3 regions of the Streptomonospora arabica genome follow, and region 3 is predicted to be linked to each of the others. Evidence: predicted binding sites of a transcription regulator. Region 3 holds the regulator's gene; each other region holds the start of a gene.
The links. The regulator LexA, encoded in region 3, represses DNA repair genes until DNA is damaged. The targets are predictions, from matches to a motif close to TCGAACANNTGTTCGA.
Positions count from the first base shown of each region.

Region 1: ruvC (crossover junction endodeoxyribonuclease RuvC) is a predicted target of LexA. The motif match lies at 2,125-2,140, and genes of this name have one in related genera.
Region 2: ABD284_RS10275 (DUF6504 family protein) is a predicted target of LexA. The motif match lies at 4,686-4,701, and genes of this name have one in related genera.

Region 1 is NZ_BAAAQI010000013.1:54,691-61,496, reverse strand. Features, by position in the region: gene pdxT (pyridoxal 5'-phosphate synthase glutaminase subunit PdxT) at 1-549, shown strand, start outside; gene ABD284_RS18940 (YebC/PmpR family DNA-binding transcriptional regulator) at 546-1,295, shown strand; gene ABD284_RS18935 (DUF4282 domain-containing protein) at 1,500-2,048, shown strand; gene ruvC (crossover junction endodeoxyribonuclease RuvC) at 2,169-2,735, shown strand; gene ruvA (Holliday junction branch migration protein RuvA) at 2,744-3,355, shown strand; gene ruvB (Holliday junction branch migration DNA helicase RuvB) at 3,369-4,457, shown strand; gene yajC (preprotein translocase subunit YajC) at 4,704-5,102, shown strand; gene ABD284_RS18910 (adenine phosphoribosyltransferase) at 5,256-5,786, shown strand; gene ABD284_RS18905 (RelA/SpoT family protein) at 6,318-6,806, shown strand, end outside.
Region 2 is NZ_BAAAQI010000005.1:15,659-22,464, reverse strand. Features, by position in the region: gene ABD284_RS10300 (N-acetylmuramoyl-L-alanine amidase) at 1-382, shown strand, start outside; gene ABD284_RS10295 (hypothetical protein) at 551-1,162, shown strand; gene ABD284_RS10290 (DivIVA domain-containing protein) at 1,547-2,338, shown strand; gene ABD284_RS10285 (M48 family metallopeptidase) at 2,551-3,582, shown strand; gene ABD284_RS10280 (TetR/AcrR family transcriptional regulator) at 3,662-4,300, opposite strand; gene ABD284_RS10275 (DUF6504 family protein) at 4,714-4,986, shown strand; gene ABD284_RS10270 (hypothetical protein) at 5,064-5,375, opposite strand; gene ABD284_RS10265 (NUDIX hydrolase) at 5,881-6,351, opposite strand; gene ABD284_RS10260 (class I SAM-dependent methyltransferase) at 6,394-6,806, opposite strand, start outside.
Region 3 is NZ_BAAAQI010000018.1:69,801-76,606, reverse strand. Features, by position in the region: gene ABD284_RS21955 (right-handed parallel beta-helix repeat-containing protein) at 1-1,283, shown strand, start outside; gene ABD284_RS21950 (1-phosphofructokinase family hexose kinase) at 1,699-2,640, shown strand; gene ABD284_RS21945 (LysM peptidoglycan-binding domain-containing protein) at 3,009-3,665, opposite strand; gene lexA (transcriptional repressor LexA) at 4,001-4,768, shown strand; gene ABD284_RS21935 (alpha/beta hydrolase family protein) at 5,051-6,127, shown strand; gene ABD284_RS21930 (hypothetical protein) at 6,223-6,806, opposite strand, start outside.

The DNA.
Region 1 (6,806 bases), on a different contig from region 3:
CGCGTGCTCGGCGGACTCGGCGTCCCGGCCGTCCCCGTCCTCCACCCCGAGGACCTCGACCGGGTCGACGGGCTGGTCCTGCCCGGCGGGGAGTCCACCACGATGTCGAAGCTCGCCGCGCGCTACGACCTCGTCGAGCCGCTGCGCAAGCACATCGGCGACGGCATGCCCGCCTACGGGACCTGCGCCGGCATGATCCTGCTGGCCGACCGCATCCTCGACGGCGCCGCGGACCAGCAGACCCTGGGCGGGCTCGACATCACGGTGCGGCGCAACGCCTTCGGGCGCCAGACCGAGTCCTTCGAGGCGGGCATCGACCTCGACGGCGTCGGGGGCGACCCCTTCGAGGCGGTCTTCATCCGCGCGCCCTGGGTCGAGGCCGTCGGCGAGCGCGTGCGCGTCCTCGGCCAGATCGCCTACGGTGAGCGGGCCGGTAGGATCGTGGCGGTACGACAGGGCGGCCTGCTGGCTACCTCTTTCCATCCCGAACTCACCGGTGACCCGCGGATACACCGGCTCTTTGTCGACATGGTGAAAGGACAGGCATGAGCGGCCACTCCAAGTGGGCCACCACCAAGCACAAGAAAGCCGCCATCGACGCCAAGCGCGGCAAGCTCTTCGCCAAGCTGGTGAAGAACGTCGAGGTGGCGGCGCGCACGGGCGGCGGGGACCCGGAGGGCAACCCCACCCTGTTCGACGCCATCCAGAAGGCGAAGAAGAGTTCGGTCCCGCTCGACAACATCGAGCGCGCCCGCAAGCGCGGCTCCGGCGAGGAGGCCGGCGGCGCCGAGTGGCAGACCGTCATGTACGAGGGATACGCCCCGGGCGGCGTCGCCCTGCTCGTCGAGTGCCTCACCGACAACCGCAACCGCGCCACCTCGGAGGTGCGCGTGGCGGTCACCCGCAACGGCGGTTCGATGGCCGACGCCGGCTCGGTGTCCTACCTCTTCAGCCGCAAGGGCGTCGTGCTGGTGTCCAAGGAGGGCGTCAGCGAGGACGACGTCACCCTCGCCGTGGTCGAGGCCGGCGCCGAGGACGTCAACGACCTGGGCGAGTCCTTCGAGGTCGTCAGCGAGCCCGGCGAGCTCGTCAACGTGCGCACCGCCCTGCAGGAGGCCGGCATCGACTACGACTCGGCCGACACCTCCTTCCTGCCCAGCGTCGAGGTGCAGGTGGGCGAGGAGGACGCCAAGAAGGTCATGCGCGTCGTGGACGCCCTGGAGGACTCCGACGACGTGCAGAACGTCTTCACCAACGTCGACATCCCCGACGAGATCATGGCGAAGATCGGCTAGCGCCCGCGCCGCACACACCTTCGCCGCACGCCCCGCACCCGGAGACCGGACACGGGGCGTGCGGCGTTTCGCCCCCGCCGCCCGGCGGGCCCGCGCCCGCCGCGGCCCCCGCCTCATCCGACAGCCCGGCGCCCCCTCGCCGCGCGCGATAGAGTGGCCACTCGCCGAAGCAGTCAGCACCGCCCCCCGTGAGGAAAGCTCCTGATGAATCCCCCCGGCGAGAACCCCTACGAGCCCGGCCGCCCCGACTACGGCGGCCAGTACGGACAGCCCGGCCCGGACACCCCGGGCCCCTCCGGCGCCGGCGGCTACCCGGGACCGCAGCCGGGGCAGCCGGGCACGCCTCCGCCGCCCGGCGCATCGGGGCCCCAGCAGGGCTGGCAGCAGCCGCCCCAGCAGCCCTACGGCGGCCCCGGGGGGCCCGCACCCGCCGCACCGCCTCCCGCGGCCGACGGCGCCGGCTTCTTCGCCGCGCTGTTCGACCTGCGGTTCCGCAGCTTCGTCACCACCCGGATCATCCACGTCCTGTTCGTCCTCTGGCTGGTGCTGATCGCCATCGTCACCCTCAGCGGCGTCGTCAGCTCCTTCGGGCTGATGGGCTTCAGCCCTCTGACCGGGCTGCTCACGCTGCTGGGCTCCCTGGTCGGCGGCGCCGTGGCGGTGCTGCTCACCCGCGTGGGCCTGGAGGTGCTGATCGTGCTGTTCCGCATCAGCGAGGACCTCACCGCGATCCGCTCCCGCAACGGCATGTAGCCCGGGCTTCCCCGGCGCACCCCCGCCCCCGGCCCGTGTCCCCCGAGCGCGGTGGAGCCTGCGGGCGGTAGGCTCTGCGAACGGACGTTCGAGGCCCGGGCCGGAAGGGAGCCGCCGACCATGCGCGTGCTGGGGGTCGACCCCGGGCTGACCCGGTGCGGGGTGGGGGTCGTCGACGGCTCCGTCGGCCGCTCGCTGACGCTGGCCGCCGCCGGTGTGGTGCGCACCGACCCCGGGAGCGACCTCGCCGAGCGGCTGCTGGGCGTGGAGCGCGGCGTCGAGCGCTGGCTCGACGACCACGCCCCCGACGCCGTCGCCGTCGAGCGGGTCTTCGCCCAGCACAACGTCAGCACGGTCATGGGCACCGCGCAGGCCAGCGCGATCGCCATCACCTGCGCCGCGCGCCGCGGGCTGCCGGTCGCGCTGCACACGCCCAGCGAGGCCAAGGCCGCCATCACCGGAAGCGGCCGGGCCGACAAGGCGCAGGTCCAGGCCATGGTCGCGCGGCTGCTCGGCCTCGACGCCGCGCCCAAACCCGCCGACGCCGCCGACGCGCTCGCCCTGGCCATCTGCCACATCTGGCGCGGCGGCGCCCAGGACCGCATCGCCCGGGCCCAGCAGGACTTCGCCCGCAAGGTCGAGCTCGCGCGCCGCTCGCGCCGCGCCCCCGACCCCCAGGGAAGGTGACCTTCGCAGTGATCGCGTTCCTCAGCGGCCGGGTGGCCGCCCGCGCCGGCGGCACCGCCGTGATCGAGGTCGGGGGTGTCGGCATGACGGTGCACTGCACACCGGCGACCCTCGCCGGACTGCGGGTGGGCGAGCACGCCACCGTCGCCACCTCCCTGGTGGTGCGCGAGGACTCGCTGACCCTCTACGGCTTCGCCGACGACGACGAGCGCGACGTGTTCGAGCGCCTGCAGCAGGCCGGCGGTGTGGGGCCGCGGCTGGCGCTGGGCATCCTGGCGGTGCACACCCCCGACGCACTGCGCGCCGCCGTGGCCGCCGAGGACACCGCCGCCCTCACCCGGGTTTCGGGCATCGGTCCCAAGGGCGCCCAGCGCATCGCTCTGGAACTGCGCGACAAGCTCGGCCCGCCCCCGGCCGCCGACCCCGCCCTCGCCGAGTACGGCGCCGCTCCCGCCCCCGAGGCGCCGTGGCGTCCGCAGGTGGTCTCGGGCCTGGTCAACCTGGGCTGGTCGGCCAAGGACGCCGAGGCCGCGGCCGACGCCGTCGCCTCCGAAGCCGCCGACACCCCCGATGTGGCCGTGCTGCTGCGCAGCGCCCTGCGCCGCCTGAGCCGCGCCTAGGAATGGCGAAACCATGAGCGACTACGAGCGGGACGCCGTCTCGGCCGACGCCGACACCGACGAGCGCGCGCTTGAGGGTGCGCTGCGGCCGCGGCTCCTGGAGGACTTCGTCGGCCAGGAGCGCGTGCGCGAGCAGCTGAGCCTGGTGCTGCGCGGCGCCCAGCGGCGCGGCCGCGCCCCCGACCACGTGCTGCTGTCGGGCGGGCCCGGCCTGGGCAAGACCACGCTGGCCATGATCATCGCCGCCGAGCTGGGAGCGCCGCTGCGCATCAGCTCGGGGCCGGCGATCGAGCGTTCCGGCGACCTCGCCGCCGTCCTGTCGACCCTGCACGAGGGCGAGGTGCTGTTCCTCGACGAGATCCACCGCATGGCGCGTCCGGCCGAGGAGATGCTCTACGTCGCCATGGAGGACTTCCGCGTCGACGTGATGGTGGGCAAGGGCCCCGGCGCCACCGCCATCCCGCTGGACGTCGCCCCCTTCACCCTGGTCGGCGCCACCACCCGCGCGGGCCTGCTGCCCGCGCCGCTGCGCGACCGCTTCGGCTTCACCGCGCACATGGACTTCTACGCCGCCGCCGACCTGGAGCGCATCCTGCACCGCTCGGCCGGCCTGCTGGGGGTCGAGGTCGACGGCGACGCCGCCGCCGAGATCGCCGGGCGTTCGCGCGGCACACCCCGCATCGCCAACCGGCTCCTGCGGCGGGTGCGCGACTACGCCGAAGTGCACGGCGACGGCCGCCTCACCCGCGACACCGCCTGCGCGGCGCTCGCGCTGTTCGAGGTCGACGGTCACGGGTTGGACCGCCTCGACCGCGCGGTGCTGGAGGCGCTGTGCGGCAAGTTCCGCGGCGGGCCGGTGGGTTTGTCGACCCTGGCCGTGGCGGTGGGGGAGGAGCCCGAGACGGTCGAGGTCGTGGCCGAACCCTTCCTCGTGCGCTCCGGTTTCGTCGCCCGCACCCCGCGCGGGCGGGTCGCCACCCCCGACGCCTGGAGCCATTTGGGCATCGCGCCGCCCCCCGACGCCGCCTTCGGCGCCGCCGCTGCCGCCGACAGCGCGGCCGCCCCGCGCGCCGCCGAGGCGCCCGGAACAAGCGGCTCCTAGCCGGTCCGGTCCCACCGGCCCCCGGCTCCGGAACCGGGCCGCCGACACCGCGGTGAGTGCCCGGGCGAAGCCGGACCGCCGGTAGGTAAACTGAGTGCCGGACCTTGCGAAACGGCAACGATGCCCACGGGCGTGCGGCCGATGGGAACACGCGCCGCCTGCGGAGCGTTGACCTGCGGCGGCGACAGCCGCGGACACGGCCCCGCCACCGGCGTGGCGGCGCGGCCGCGAAGGTCGGAACAAACGATGGAAGGACACCCCGTGCTGGCTCAGACAATTTTGGCCGATGGCGCCCAGGGACAAGGCGGGCTCCTCGGGATGATCCTGCCGTTCGTGCTGATCGCACTGGTCTTCTGGCTGCTGATCCTGCGCCCGCAGCAGAAGCGCAAGCAGCAGGAGTCCAAGATGCAGGGCGAACTGCAGCCGGGTGTCGAGGTGCTGACCAAGGCGGGCTTCTACGCAACCGTCGTGGAGGTGCGCGACAGCGAGATCGAACTGGAGATCTCCCCCGGCACGCGGATCCGGATGCTCAAGGCCGGCGTGGGCGACGTGGTCCGCCCCAACGACGGCGTGAGCGACGACACCCCGGTCGAGGACCGGCCCGACTTCCCGGGCAACGACGACAAGAACGACGGCCCGAGGTAGCAGGCGAAGCGACCGCACGGGTCCCCGGGGCGGGCCCGTCGCCTTCGCGTGTCCGCGCCCGCCCCGTGCCGCCCGAACCGCCGGCCGGGTCGGGCGCCGCGCGGCCCCCCGAGCCGCCGTGCCCACCGACCAGACGAGGAGACTCCCCCTGCCATGCCCGCTGACCTGAGCGCCCTCATCAAGGCCGGCCTGCGCGACGTTCCCGACTTCCCCGAGGAAGGGGTGGTCTTCAAGGACATCACCCCGCTGCTGGCCGAGCCCTCCTCGCTGCAGGCCGTCGTCGAGGGCATCGCCGCGCGCTACGAGCAGGCGGAGGTGGACGCGGTGCTCGGGCTGGAGGCCCGCGGTTTCATCCTCGCCGCACCGGTCGCCCTCGCGCTGGGCGCCGGCTTCGTACCGGTGCGCAAAGCGGGGAAACTCCCGCGCGAGACCTACCGCGCGTCCTATGATCTGGAGTACGGCTCGGAGACGGTCGAGATGCACGCCGACGCGCTCAGCCCGGGCAGCCGCGTGGTGATCGTCGACGACGTGCTCGCCACCGGCGGCACCGGACGGGCCGCGGTGGAGCTCGTGGACAAGGCCGGTGGTACGGTCGTGGGATTCTCGGTCCTCGTGGAACTCGGCTTCCTCCAGGGCCGGCGGAGACTGACCGACGTGGAGCCGCACGCACTGGCCGTGGTCTGAACGGGCCGGAGTCCGGCGCACCCTGCCCGGCCCCGCTCCTTCTGCAGCCCTGACATGCGAAGACCGCTGCGGCGCAGCAGTAGACTCGCGGGCATAACGGAGCTGCGGCGACGCGTTGGTACAGGTGACACCTGACGTTTACGACGCAGACGTCGACCCGGCGGGCCGAGCGGCGGCAACACCGCCGCGCAGCGGTGGCCTCCCGCACGACGGGCGGAGCGCACCCGGTCCCCGGGACTGGCCGCGGGAGGGATGTCCATGGCAGGCGATGCGGTATCGGCTGAGGCGGCCTCCGCGCTGCGCGGGGCCTCCCTGAGCGGGCAGGAGCGCCCTGACGACCCACCGCGGACACCCGCGCCCCCCGCAGCGCAGGCCGCCGAGCCCGCCGACCCCGGAGCCCGGTCCGACGCAAGCCCCGGCCCCGGCACCGGCGCCGACGGCGGGAGCGCCGCACCGGCCCGCTCCAGCCCGTCGTCCAGCGTGCGGGTACGCCGCAGACTCGCACGACTCGGTGCACAGCGGGGGGTATCAATGAACCCGGTCCTCGAACCACTCATCAAGACCGTCCGGGCGACCCACCCCAAGGTCGACGTCCGGCTCATCGAGCGTGCCTACGAGGTCGCGGCCTACCACCACCGCGATCAGAAGCGCAAGAGCGGCGACCCCTACATCACGCACCCGCTGGCGGTGGCGACCATCCTCGCCGAGCTGGGTATGCAGGAGCCCACGCTGGCCGCCGCGCTGCTGCACGACACCGTCGAGGACACCACCTACACCCTCGACCAGCTGCGCGACGACTTCGGCGACGAGATCGCCGAGCTGGTCGACGGCGTCACCAAGCTGGACAAGGTCAAGTACGGCGAGGCGACCCAGGCCGAGACCGTGCGCAAGATGGTCGTGGCCATGTCCCGCGACATCAAGGTGCTGGTCATCAAGCTGTGCGACCGGTTGCACAACATGCGCACCCTGCGCTACCTGCCCCAGCCCAAACGCGAGAAGAAGGCCCGCGAGACCCTGGAG
Region 2 (6,806 bases), on a different contig from region 3:
GGCGATCTCCATCCACGCCGACGGCGGCCCCGCTAGCGGTCAGGGCTTCCATGTCATCGCCCCGGGCGACCTGGAGGGCTACACCGACGACATCGCCGAGCGCTCGCAGCGGCTGGCCGTGGACGTGCGCGCGGAGTTCGAGGAGGGCACCGGGCAGCAGCGCGCCGACTACATCGCCGAGGACGGCCTCGACCACCGCACCGACCTGGGCGGCCTGAACCTCTCCGACGTACCGAAGGTGTTCCTGGAAGCCGGGAACATGAGCAACCCCGAGGACGCCGCCGACCTCTCCGACCCCCAGTGGCGCGGCAAGGCCGCGAAGGCGGTCGCGGCGGGCATCAGCCGCTACCTGCAGGACGAGCAGAGCGGCGAGGGCGAGTAGGCCGCCCGGCGCGCGCTTCGACCTATCGCCGGCCCCGAGCGCGAACCGGCCGACCGATTGCGGACTCGGGCGGCCGGCCTGCGGAAACGTTCGGCGGGCGCGGATGCGGCCGGAAGCGGAAGCGCGGGCGGGTGTCGCAGGCGCCACGCCTTACCCGATAATCGCGTAATGACCGATTCATCCCCCGAATTCCGACCATCGGCACCGTCGAAACCGGCGGCGGACGTGCCCCTGGAGTTCGACGTCGTGCTGCGCGGCTACGACCGCCGGCAGGTCCTGACCCTGTTGGAGACACTGCAGCGGAGCGTCGACGACCCCGCGGCCCCCGGGACCGTGACGCCCCGGGAGGCGCGCGACCGCGCCGCGTTCGACCTGGTCCTGCGCGGTTTCGACCGCGCGCAGGTGGACGCCGCCTTCGAGCGGCTGATGGAGTCGCTGACCGCCGTCCGCGGCGAGGAGACGGGGGCCGCTCCGGAGGGCGAGGGGCGTGCCGAGCTACCGGTGGTCGAGTTCGACCGGGTCCTGCGCGGCTACGACCCCATCGCGACTGCGGAGCTGGTCGACGCGGGCGCCGAGGCGCTGCGGGCGCTGCGCGGCGGCGAGAGCGACGCCGCCGCCGCGCGTGCGGCGGCCGCCGCCCTCCGCGACCGGCGCGACGCGCTGCCCCGGACCCTGCGCGGCTCCGACCGGCAGCAGGTGGACGGCGCCGTCGACGCGATCTGCGCGGAGTTGGAGAGCGGCCCGGACGGCCCGGACGGCACGCGCGGCTCCGGCGCCTGATGGGACGTGCCGAGTCGGAAAGACTCGGTGCCGCAGCCGCCGGCAGGTGAGCGCTTCCGACACCGGAAGCCTTCGGCTTCTGTTCTACGACCGTGCCCCTGCCGGCCGGCCGGGAGGCCAGACCGCTGATGGGCGGCGTGCCCGCCCGAAGGGCGTGAGCGCTGGATCCGTCGGGCCGCGCGCCGTGTCTTCCGCAGGCTGCATGAAGGCGTCTGAGAGGCCCGGAGCGGCGGCGCCCGCGCGGATCGGCAGCCGCGCCCGCGAGCGGGGACCGGACGGCGCCTCCGGAGCCGGCCCCGCGCCGACCCCGCGCGGCCGGTTTCGGCAGCGCCGAGCGGAGTGGTCTTCGCCCACGTTCGGCCGAGGAATCGGCACAATGTAGCCATGCCTCTGACACCGGCTGACATCCGCAGCAAGCAGTTCAACACGGTGCGCTTGCGCCCGGGATACAACGAGGAGGACGTCGACGCCTTCCTCGATCGGGTGGAAGCCACGCTCGCGGGCCTTCACGGAGGTCCGCGCAACGCGCCGCCCATGACCGCAGAGGAGGTGGACGGCGCGAAGTTCCGGACCACGCGGCTGAGCCCCGGCTACGACGAGGACGAGGTGGACGCCTTCCTCGACGTCATCTCGGCCGAGCTTCGGAGGCACGGCCTCGTTCGCGCCTCCGAGGCGGCGTGGCCCGGGCCCGCGGGGCCGTACGGACAGGGGCCGCAGCAGGGCCCCTACCCGCCGCACGGGCCGGGCCGGCACGGCCCCGGACCCCAGCACGGCGCGGGGCCCGGGGGCGGCCCCGTTCCGCCGCCTCCGGGCCCCGATCCGATGGCGCCTCCGCCCCCTCCGCCCGGCGGCGCGCCGCCCACCGGACCGCCTCCCTCGGCGCAGGGCGGACGGCCGCCGATACGTCCGGAGGACATCCGCAACCAGCAGTTCTCCACAACCCGGCTCACCACCGGCTACAACGAGGAGGAGGTCGACGCCTTCCTGGACAGCGCCGAGGCGACGCTGGAGGCCCTGATGCACGGCCGCCGCGAACGTGCACCGCTGACCGCCGCGCAGGTGGACCGCGTCAAGTTCTCCACCACACGCGCCCGACCCGGTTACGATCCCGCCCAGGTCGACGCGTTCCTGGACTTCCTCGCCCAGGAGTTCCGCCACTACGAGGGCACTCAGTAGCCCGGGCGAGGGCGCGCGGCACCGGCTCCCGGCCGTGCCCGCGCCGCTCCGTGCGCCCTGCGCCCCGCGCGGATCCGCTCCGCCGAAAAACCTCGCTCTCCGGACACGCTCGAATTGCCGAGCCTTCCATCCGATACAGAAAGTAATATGCGATAACTTGACGCACACGCGCGTGTCGCGACCGGCACGGCGATCCGGAGGAGGGCAGCACCATGACGCAAACGGCGGCCTCCGGCGACGGTCAGCGCCGCCTCCCACCGCGGCGCTCCGCCGCTCGTACCCGCGCGCCGCGCGCGGCCGCCGCCCGCGCTCCCGCGCAGCTCGTCCGGCGGGACCCGCAGCTGCGGCCGGCGCGGGCGGGCGCGGGGGCCGGGCACGCGCCCGCACACACGCCGGTGCGGCCCGCTCCGGTGCCGGCCGGTTTCGGTCCCCGTGCCGGTGATGCGGCGCCGAACGAGCCGCTGGCCGTCTCCCGGCACCCCTGGGAGGTACCGCTGACGCTCGCGGCCGTCCTGGTCACCTGCTGCGTGATCGGCGCTGCCGTCCACACGCTGTGGACGGGTGAAGGCGCGGCCCTCTGGGCGGCCGGGCTCGTGCTCGCGGGCATCCCCGGCGGCTGCTGGGCGGCGGCCGGCCTGCGGCACGCGCGCCGCCGGGCGCAGTCGGTCCGCATCTCGCCCACCCAGTTCCCCGACGCCGACCACGCCATCCGCCGGCTGAGCGCCGGCATGGGGCTGGCCGGCGCGCCCGACGCCTACGTCTACCCGGCCGCGAGCGCCGGTTCGCGGGCCTGGGGCATCGGACACGGCAGGCGCGGCTACATCGTGGTGCCCGGCGACCTGTTCGACTCCGACGGCCGGTTGCGCGACCCCGACGCCCTGCGCTTCGTCGCCGCCCACCAACTGGGCCACATCGCCGCCGGCCACGCGTCGTTCCACCTGCGGGCCGTGACGGCGCCCGCCCGGCTGGTGCCCGTGCTCGGCGCCGCGCTGTCGCGCGCCATGGAGTACACGGCGGACAACCACGCGCACGCGTACTGCCCCGAGGGAGTGCACGCGGTCCGGCTGCCGGCGGGGGGAGCCCGCCTGTACACGCAGGTGAACATGAGCGAGATGGCCGAGCGCGCGCGCACCGACCGGGGACCGTTCGTGTTCCTCTACAACCTGCTCTCCAGCCGGCCCGCCAACACCAAGCGGATGGCCGCCCTGCGCGACCGCTCCCGCCCGGGGCGCCTCTTCTTCTGACGGTCCACGCCCCGGTGGCCGGGGGTCGCGGCCGTCCACGGGGGCGGGGTACCTCCGGACCGGGGGCGCGCCTGCCCGTTCAGGCGCCCGAGCCGGGCCCGGCCGGGCGGAGCTCGGCCAGAAGGAGCTCGGCGAAGTAGGCGCCGACCTCCGAGCCGGTCAGCTCGCCACCTGCGCGGTACCAGGTGCTGAGGTGGTGCACGGCGCCGAAGTACTGGGTGACGGCGATGTCGGCGGGCACGTCGGTGCGGAACACGCCTTCGCGCTGGCCCTCTTCGATCATGCCGCGGAAGCACTCGTGGTACCGGCGCCGCTCCTTGCGCACGGCCGTCAGCCGGTCGTCGGAGAGCATGTGCAGCGACCGGAAGAAGATCCGGGTGTCGTCGAGGCTGTCCACAGTGGTGTGCACGACGTCGGCCGCGGCCTTGCGCAGGCGCTCGCTGACCGGGCCCTCGGCGCCGGCGAACCTGGTGAGCCGCTCCGTCTGCATGGAGAGCACGCGCTGGTAGATCGCGTAGAGCAGGTCCTCCTTGGACGCGAAGTAGTGGTACATCGCCCCCTTGGTCACTCCGGCGGCCGACACCAGCTCCTGCACGGAGGTGCGCTCGAAGCCCTGATCGGCGAAGAGCCGGGTGGCCACCGAGAGCAGCCGCTCGGGAACCGCGCGGCCGCGGTCGGGTGCGGTCGCCGACCGCTCGGAGCCGTCCGTGTTGTGCATGCGCCTTCCCGTCTGCCGAGTCCTGCGCACCGTGGCGCACGTTCCAGCATAGGCATACCATCCGGTCGGTCTCTGGACGCCCGGCCGACCGCCCCGCGAGGAGCGGTCGGGCCGCAACCGCTTCCGCGACACGGCAGGGGGCACGCCCTCGCCGCCGCCCGGGAGCCCTCCGCGGCCCCTCGCGGACCGCCGGCGACCCTCGGCCCGCGGCGCGACACGCCGAAGCGCGGGCGCCGACCGGCCACCCAAGCGACGGTGTATCAGCCGGTCGCCGGGGGTCGTGCGCATCACCGAACCGGCGGTCGACAGCGCGCCGCCCGGCGGCGGACCCCGATGCGGTCCTAAGGTAGTGGCCCGCCGCGACACGCCTCCGGCGACTGTCGACTCGAACGCATGTTCGATACACTGGCCGGGTGAGTCTTTACAACGAACGGATCGACGTCAGATCGACCACCGGCGGTCACCCGGCGTTCTTCGCCTGGCGCGACCGCACCTACCGTGTCCGGCGCGTCATCGGCGCCTGGGGATCGCCGGACGAACGCGCCGCTCGCAGCGCCAAGGCCGCGGCCGCCGACATGCGGCTGGTGCGCGTCGCCGCCGAGTCCCCTGACGGCGAGCTGAGCATCGCCGACATCAGCTGCGACAACACCACCGGCGACTGGACGATGCGCCGCCTGTGGGGCTGATCGGCCACGCGCCCGGCCGCCTCGCGTACAGCGGCCGGGCGGCACGGCCGCGGGCGGCCGCGCTCGGACGGCCCGCGTCACACCTCCAGTTCGGTCTGTCCCCGGCCCGCCCGGGTGGAGCGGCGCCCGCCGGCCCGCCTGAGGCAGCGGCGGCAGGTCACCGGGCTCTCGGTCGGCCGCAGGCGCAACGGGTCGGCGGCGGCGCGGCACACGACCGCCGGGACCCGCACGCCCACCCACGTCGTCTCCTCGACCGCGTGGACCACCGAGGAGGCGCCGATCGTCGCCCTGCCGCCCGACAGCTCGCGCCTGCGCCGGGCCAGGACCGCGGCGAGATGCTCGACGTCCGCCCCGGAGGTCCCGGGATCGTCCTTCGCCGGTCCGCTCATGGCACCAGCATCGCGCACCGCGCCGACAGCCGGAGCGCGTCCCGCCGCGCGGGTCCGCACCGCCGACCGGCGCGGGCCGCTGCGGCAGGGACCGGTACCGCCCTCGCACGGCCGGGGAAGGAGTCGGGGCGACTCCCTGCCGGCGGACGAGAAGCAGCAAGAGTGGTGCCGGGGCGCCGCGCAGGAGGGCAGCGACCGGGCGAACACACACCGCGCTTGTTTCCACCCTGGTCGGACGTGGTGCTCCCGCAGACCGACGGCGCGTTCGACGGTCCTTCCCACGTCACGGCGCGGTGCCCGGCCCCGGTTCGTCGATCCCCGTGGAGGCCCGGCGACCGCAACCGGGGTCGGGGCGCACCGGCGGGACAGGCCGCCCTCGCGCGGACGCTGCGAAACCCCTGCCGCACCCGCGCCGGACTCGACCGCCCCGGCTGCCCGGGGCCGCCCCCAGGGGCGGCGCGGGTCCTCGGCTGCGGGGCGGGCCGAGCGAAGCCGGGTGTGCAGGCTAAGGCGCGGTGTAGTACGCGGGTCCCTCTTCGCGGGCGTGGGCGATGCGGCGCATGATCCGCTCGTTCATCGGGGGCAGCCGGTCGGGGGCGAACCAGCCGACCTCCAGCGACTCCTCCTCGTCGGGGCGCGCGCTCCCGCCCACCGGGCGGCACCGGAAGGTGACGTCCATGAACTGCACCCGGTCGCCGTTTCCGTAGGTGAACGGCGGCTCGGTGACGACGCTGGCGATCCGCTCGCAGACCACGTCGACGCCGGTCTCCTCGGCAACCTCGCGCACGAGGGCGGCGGCCGGCTGCTCGCCGGGCTCCAGGATGCCGCCGGGCGTGCTCCAGGCCCCGTCGTCGGCGCGCCGGTGCAGCAGGATCTCCCCCGACTCCGCGATGACCACGGCGGTCACGCCCGTCAGCCAGAGCAGCTCGTGTCCCACGTGCTTGCGCAGGCGGAGGATGAAATCGGGTGTGGGCATGGCATCGAGGCTACCCAGCGGCGGCGCCGGCCGGCGCCGTGCTCACCCGGCGAGCGGGCGCCGGTAGACGAGCGAGTAGCGCCAGAAGAGCAGGCGCCGCACGCGGGCTCCGGGCAAGTGGCGCCGGGCCGCGAGGCGGACCCCGCGCAGGCTCATCCGGGGCTCGCGCATCGGAACGGGCGCCTCGGCCGCAGGGCTGGGGACACCGGTGAGGGTGCGGGCGGCGAACAGGCCGGCGCCGATCGCCCACTGCGGAGCCAGGGCGGCGGCCCCGGCGGCGTGGTCGGCCGCGGTCTCCTCGCGGTAGAGCCCGAGGACGGCGAGCACGCCGCCCGGCGCGAGCCCGTGGGCCATCGCCCGCACCGACTCGGCGAAGTCCATGTGGTGGAGGCTGGCGACGGCGGAGACGAAGTCGTAGGCGCCGGCCGCGATGCCGTAGTCCGCCAGGGCCGTGT
Region 3 (6,806 bases):
GCGAAGGCGGCAGCGGGCCCGACTTCGGCCGCGAGGCCATCGACACCCTGGTCAAGCTGATGGAGGACCACCGCGACGACGCGGTGGTCATCGTGGCCGGATACACCGACAACATGCAGCGGTTCCTGTCCGCCAACCCCGGGCTGGCCTCGCGCTTCAGCAGGACCATCGAGTTCCCCAACTACGAGGTCGGCGAGCTGGTCCAGATCATGCGCAACATGTGCGAGGCCAACCACTACACCATGGACGACAGCACCGTGCAGGCGCTGGCCGAGTACTTCGAGCGGGTGCCGAAGGGGCCGGCCTTCGGCAACGGGCGCGATGCGCGCAAGCTGTTCGAGGGGATGGTCGACCGGCAGGCCTACCGGCTGGGCGGTGAGGCGCCGGACAACCCGGCGGAGCTGGCACGGCTGGTGCCCGAGGACCTCGGGCCAGAGGTGCTGGAGAGCGCGTCGGCGGGCGCGGCCTCAGAGGACGACTTGGCGAGCCTGAGGGCGGAGCTGGACGGGATGATCGGGCTCCACGAGGTCAAGGACACGGTCAACGACCTGACCAACCTCGTCGTCATGGCCCGGCGGCGGTCGGACATGGGACTGCCGGTGGCGCCGATGAGCCACCACCTCGTCTTCGCCGGGCCGCCCGGCACCGGCAAGACGACGATCGCACGGCTCTACGGGCGGCTGCTGCACACGCTGGGCGTGCTACCGGGCGGTCACGTCGTCGAGACCGCCCGCTCCGACCTGGTCGGCCGCTACGTGGGCCACACCGCGCAGATGACGGCGGAGGTCTTCGAGCGCGCCAAGGGCGGGGTGCTGTTCGTCGACGAGGCCTACACTCTGGCGCCCAAGGCCGGCGGCGGCAACGACTTCGGCCAGGAGGCCATCGACACGCTGGTCAAGCTGATGGAGGACCACCGCGACGAGGTCGTGGTCATCGTCGCGGGCTACACCGACGAGATGCAGCGGTTCCTCGACTCCAACCCCGGGTTGGCGTCGCGGTTCAACCACCGGGTGGAGTTCGCGTCCTACAGCGACGACGAGCTGGTGACCATCGTCGAGCACATCGCGCGCGGGTCGGGCTACGAGTGCACCGAGCCGACGCTGGAGGCGCTGCGCGCGCACTTCTCCCAGGTGCCGCGCGACTCCTCGTTCGGCAACGGGCGCTACGCCCGCCAGGTGCTGGAGCGCATGGTCACCCGGCAGGCGGGCCGCCTGGTGCACGCCGAGAACGCGGGCCGCGACGACTTCAACACGCTGCTGCCCGAGGACATCCCGGCGCTCTGAGCGCGGTCTGCGGCACGACGGAAGCCGCGGCGGTCACCGGTGACCGCCGCGGCTTCCGTCGTTTCGGGCGGGAGCCACGACCACCGGTTCGCCGAGTCCGGCGTGGCCGGTATCGGACGTCGCCACACCCCCGGACCTGTGCTCATTTGAGCGAAACCGGTTGACTGTCGAGGGCAAACGGACATAATCAAAGAGGGCAACAACCAAACGGATCGGCAAATGCGGGCTCACACACACATTGCGCCGGGCGCAGCGCCCCGGATCCAGCGCGCTTCCGACTGATCGCCGGCCCGTCCGTCCCCGATGCGGTCGCTGCGGATTCCGCGGCCCCGGCGGCCGCCACCGGGCGCCGCCCGCGGTTCGCCGCCGCGGCGGCCCCGACCGCCACCGCCGTTGAAGCACGGAGCAGGCCCGCATGATCCTGACCTGTACGCCCAACCCCAGCGTCGACCACACGCTCGAAGTGCCCGAGCTGCGCCTCGGCGGCATACTGCGCATCAGGTCGCCTACCACCGAGGCGGGCGGCAAGGGGGTCAACGTCTCCCGCGCGCTGCGCGCGATGGGGCATGCGACCACCGCCGTGCTGCCGGTCGGCGGCGCGACGGGTGCCGAGCTCACCTCCCTGCTGGGCGACCTGCACCACGTCGCGGTGCCGATCGCCGGCACCACGCGCAAGAACTTCACGCTGGCCGAGGGCGACGGCACCACGACCAAGCTCAACAGCTCCGGCCCCGAACTGGCGCCGGAGGAGATCGACGGCCTGCTGGAGACGGTCGAGGCCGAGCTGGCGCGCGGCCCGGAGTGGCTCGTGGCCAGCGGAAGCCTGCCTGTCGGTGCGCCGGTCGACTTCTACGCGCGCCTGGCCAAGCTGGCCGGCTCCCGCGGCGTGCCGCTCGCGCTGGACACCTCGGGCGAACCGCTGGAGGCCGCTGTCGCGGCGGGCGGCAACGCGCTGCTCAAGCCCAACCGCGAGGAGCTGAGCGCGCTCGCGGGCCGGGATATGGAGACCGTCGGCGACGTCGCCCGCGCAGCAGGCACGGCCGTGGCCCGGGGCAACCGCGCGGTCCTGGTCACCCTGGGGCCGCACGGAGCCGTGCTCGCCGAGGCCGACGGCACCTGGTGGGGCCAGGGCCCGTCGGTCGTGCCGCGCAGCACCGTGGGCGCGGGCGACTGCGCGCTGGCGGGCTACCTCTCGGCCGACGGCTCGCCGGAGGGGCGCCTGCGCCGCGCCGTGGCCTGGGGCGCGGCGGCCGTCGCACTCCCCGGAACCACGGTGCCCGGCCCCGAGGACCTCCGTGCCGAGTCGGTGCGGGTGGTGGCCGACCCGCCCGCGTCCTGGCGCCTGGACGACCTGTAGCGACGCCGCGGGACGCGTCAGGCCGGCGTCCTCCCGGCGCGCCGGGCAGGGCACGTCGGCCGCCGGGGGCCGCGGCCCCCGGGGCGTTGCCACGGGCGCTCGGCCCGCGCCGACGCCGGTGCGGGCCGCCGACGGCGCCGTTCTGTCGCAGCCCCCTGCCATGATCATTCCGTCATCGGGCAGAGGCCACGACCGGGAGGAAGCCGAGCAGTGGACGCCGAGCAGGAACGCGGTCCCGCCGCCGCGCACCCCTTCCATCGCGCCGGGCCTGTCGCCCCCGCCCCGAACCGCGGACGGTGAGGGCGACGGTGGCTGCAGCGGCGGCGGAGGGCGCTCGGGCCGGTGCGGTGCCGCGGCCGCGGCACCGGCTAGAACTCGGGCATCACGAGTTCCTGGCCGGGCTCGATCTCGGACTCGCTGAGGCCGTTCACCTTCACGATCTCGTGCACGGTGCTGCGCGGATCGTCGCCGGGACGCACACGTTCGGCGATCGACCACAGGGTGTCACCGTCGCGGACGACCACGGTGGGAGGCGCCTCCTCGTGCAGCGCCGACTCCGCGGGCGCCGGGCCCGTGGCGGAGGCTCCGGCGGTGCCCACGGCCAGCAGCAGGCCGGCCAGAAGGGCGGTCGCCAGCGCCGAGACCGCCGCGCCCACCACGACGCGCCCTCGGCGCGTGAGGCGCTCGTTCCACAGTTCGGCTGCGGCGCCGAGCACCGGAGCGGGGCGCGGTGCCGGGACGGCGGCCGGGCGCAGAGCCCGCGCCGGGGCCGGTGCCGCCTGCCGCGGACGCCGGGCCGCCCTCGGCGGGGCCGCCGCGGCGGCGCTCCACTCGGGCAGCTGCCGCGCCCAGTCGAACAGCGCGCCGTCGTGCGCTCCCGGGAACGGGTCGGCGCCGGAAGCGCCTTCGCGTTCGGCCTCCTCGGCCGGCGGCGCCTGCGGCGGGACCACGGAAAGCCGCGCGCGCCGCGGCAGCCGGACGGCGGGCCCGCGGTCATCGGTTCGTGGGGTGTCGGGCCAGGTCAAGGGGGATTCGAACGCAGTGGCGGATTGAGACGCTGACATAGTCATGGCCGCACAGTCCTCACCTTCGTACGCCAGTTCGTTAGAACTAACGTTCGATTCCTACCGCATTCGAGCGAATTTTTCAGCACCATCTCGAACGTTTGTTTGATATTGCCGTGTGCACGCAGTAACGTTGGACATGTTTCGCTGCGGTATCGGCGACGCCACGTTCAGTGGCTGAACACGCGCTACCGCTGCCGAACACTGATCGACCGGCTGGTCCCTCGAGTCGGGGGATCCGCCTGACGCCCGCCGATAGCCGCACCCAGAACAACCGACCGCCGAGGAGGCCGGCCGTGCCGGAGGAGAACCACGGAACCCAGGAACCTCACACGGGCGGGGGGTCCGTCACCGCGCTCCGGTCCGCTGCCGCTCCACCCGCCGATTCTCAGGACTCCGCTGACAGCGCCGAGGGGGCGCCGCAGCTCACCGCACGCCAGCAGAGCGTGCTGAACTGCATCCACCGCTATGTGCGGCAGCGCGGATATCCACCGTCCATCCGGGAGATCGGCGACGCGGTGGGGCTATCGAGCCCGTCCAGTGTGGCGCACCAACTGAAGGTCTTGCAACGCAAGGGCTACCTCTACCGCGACCAGAACCGCCCACGAGCGGTCGAAATCCGCATTCCGGGCCAGCCGCCGGTGCGCTCCTGGGACCAGCTGGAGGAGACCCCCGAGGCCGACGAGTCCCGCGCGACCGCCGTCCCGGTGGTCGGGCGCATCGCGGCGGGCGGCCCCATCCTGGCCGAGGAGTCCATCGAGGACGTCCTCACGCTGCCCAAGCAGCTCGTGGGCGAGGGCCGGCTGTTCATGCTCAACGTCGTCGGCGACTCGATGGTCGACGCCGCCATCACCGACGGTGACCTGGTCGTCGTCCGCCAGCAGCCCGAGGCCAACAACGGCGACATCGTCGCGGCGATGCTCGACGACGAGGCCACGGTCAAGGCGTTCAAGCGCGACTCCGACCACGTGTGGCTACTGCCGCGCAACGACGAATACGAGCCCATCCTCGGCGACGACGCCACCATCCTGGGCAAGGTGGTGGCCGTGCTCCGGCGCGTGTGAGCCGCCGCCGCGTCGGCATAACGAGTTCGCCTCGCTTTGGCACGGGTTCGTGATCTTCGCTGTAGATCACGAACCCGTCGCCTTTTCGGAACCCAACGGTTATCCCTGACCCCGCCCCCGCACCGATCCCCCGCCCTACGCCGCGACGGCGGCTCCGCGCCAGGGACCAAAGGCCGAATCCTCGCGTGCCGCCCGACGCTCAGGGCCGCCCGGCGCGCCGCACGCCGCCGATCCCCGGCACACCCCGCACCCGCGGGCGCGGCGGGCACTACGGTAGGGACCATGCCCGTCCGCTCGCCCTTGCGCGCCGCCGCCGTCTCCGCGCTCCTGGCGGCCCTCCTGGCCACCGGCTGCAGCCCCGGAACCGACGACTCCGGGCCCGCCGAGCCGCCCGGCATCCGGCCGCAGCAGAGCGAGGTCACCTTCCGCAGCGGCCCCGACACCCTGCACGGCACCTTCGCCCTGCCACCCGGCGGCGGTGGCGACCTGCCCGCGGCGCTGATCGTCTCCGGCAGCGGCCCCACCGACCGCGACGGCAACAGCCCGGGGCGGCCCGACGCCGGCACGAACAAGAACTTCGCGCGCCTGCTGGCCGACATGGGGGTCGCCTCCCTGCGCTACGACAAGCTCGGCAGCGGCGAGACCGGCATGGCCTCGCGCGAGGAGGACGCCGCCGTCGGCTACGGCGTCTTCGCCCAGGAGGTCGCCGACGCCTACGCGCACCTGGCGTCGCGGCCCGAGGTCGACCCCTCGCGGCTCATCGTGCTGGGCCACAGCGAGGGCGCCCTGTTCGCGCTGCGCGCCCACGAGATCGTCGAGGAGCATCCGCCGCGCGCACTCGTCCTCGCCGCCCCGCCGGGCCGCCGCTACCTCGACGTCGTCGACCGGCAGATCACCGAGCAGGTCCGCAGGGCCGAGGCCGCCGGCTCCATGGACTACGCCGCGGCCGACCAGGCGCTCTCGGACGTGCGGACCGCCGTCGCCGGAATCCGCGACGGCGACGAACTGGAGGAGGCCGACCTCCCGCAGGGCTTCGGGGGCCTCTTCGCTCCCCGGTACCAGGACTTCCTGCGCCGCATCGACGCGATGGACCCCGTGCGCCTGGCGCGCGGCCTGCCCGCCGGCACCGCAACGCTCGTCCTGTGGGGCACCGCCGACTCGCAGATCGCGCGCGGCGACGTCGACCGCCTGATGACCGGGCTGCCCGACGGCGAGCGGGCCGACATCCCCGGCGCCGACCACGTGTTCCGCAGGTACAGCGACGCGCCCGGGGCGGAGGCGCTCGACTCCCGGCGCCGCTTCTCCCCCGACGTGGCCCCCGCCCTGCGCACCTTCCTGGAGTCCGAGACCGGCCTCTAGCCGGGGTGTGTTCGATGATCGGCGGTTCAGCCGGAACACGGCGCCCGACCGGCACCGCGTGCGCCCGGCAGTGGCGGGCGCGTGCGGCCACGGCCTCAGTAGTCGCCCTTTTCGATCTCGGCGGTGACGGCCCGGGCCAGGGACTCGGCGTTGGCCAGCGCCACGTCGGCGGGGATCGACTCACTGGCCTGGTAGTCGACCGCGGCGGTGTGGCAGGCCATCGTGTACAGGTTCGACAGCCGCACCGCGGTGCAGCCCCAGTCGAAGCCCTGCACCGACTCGCTCCAGCCCTTGGCCTCGTCGCCGAGCCCGGACAGCTTGTGCGGAGACGCCTTTCCCCGCGCAGCCGCCTCCAGCGCCGTAGACGCGGCCTCGGTCCCCGGCCTGCCGGTGCGGTCGGCGTAGCGGACGATCACCACGCGCGCGGCCGCGGGCACCTCGGAGGCGGTCTGCGGCGTCTCCCAACGGCACTCGTAGCCTTCGCGGCGCTCCGGGTCGAAGTCGGCGATCCTGCGGCTGAGCTCGGTGTCGCGCGCGGGGACCAGGCCGTCGAGGACGCCGCCGGGCACCACCGAGCAGTCGGGCGCCGACTCGTACTCGCCGCCCGGCGCAGAGGTGAGCGAGACGATCGCCCACACGCCGGCGGCGGCCAGCACCAGCACGACGACCGCCAGTGTGG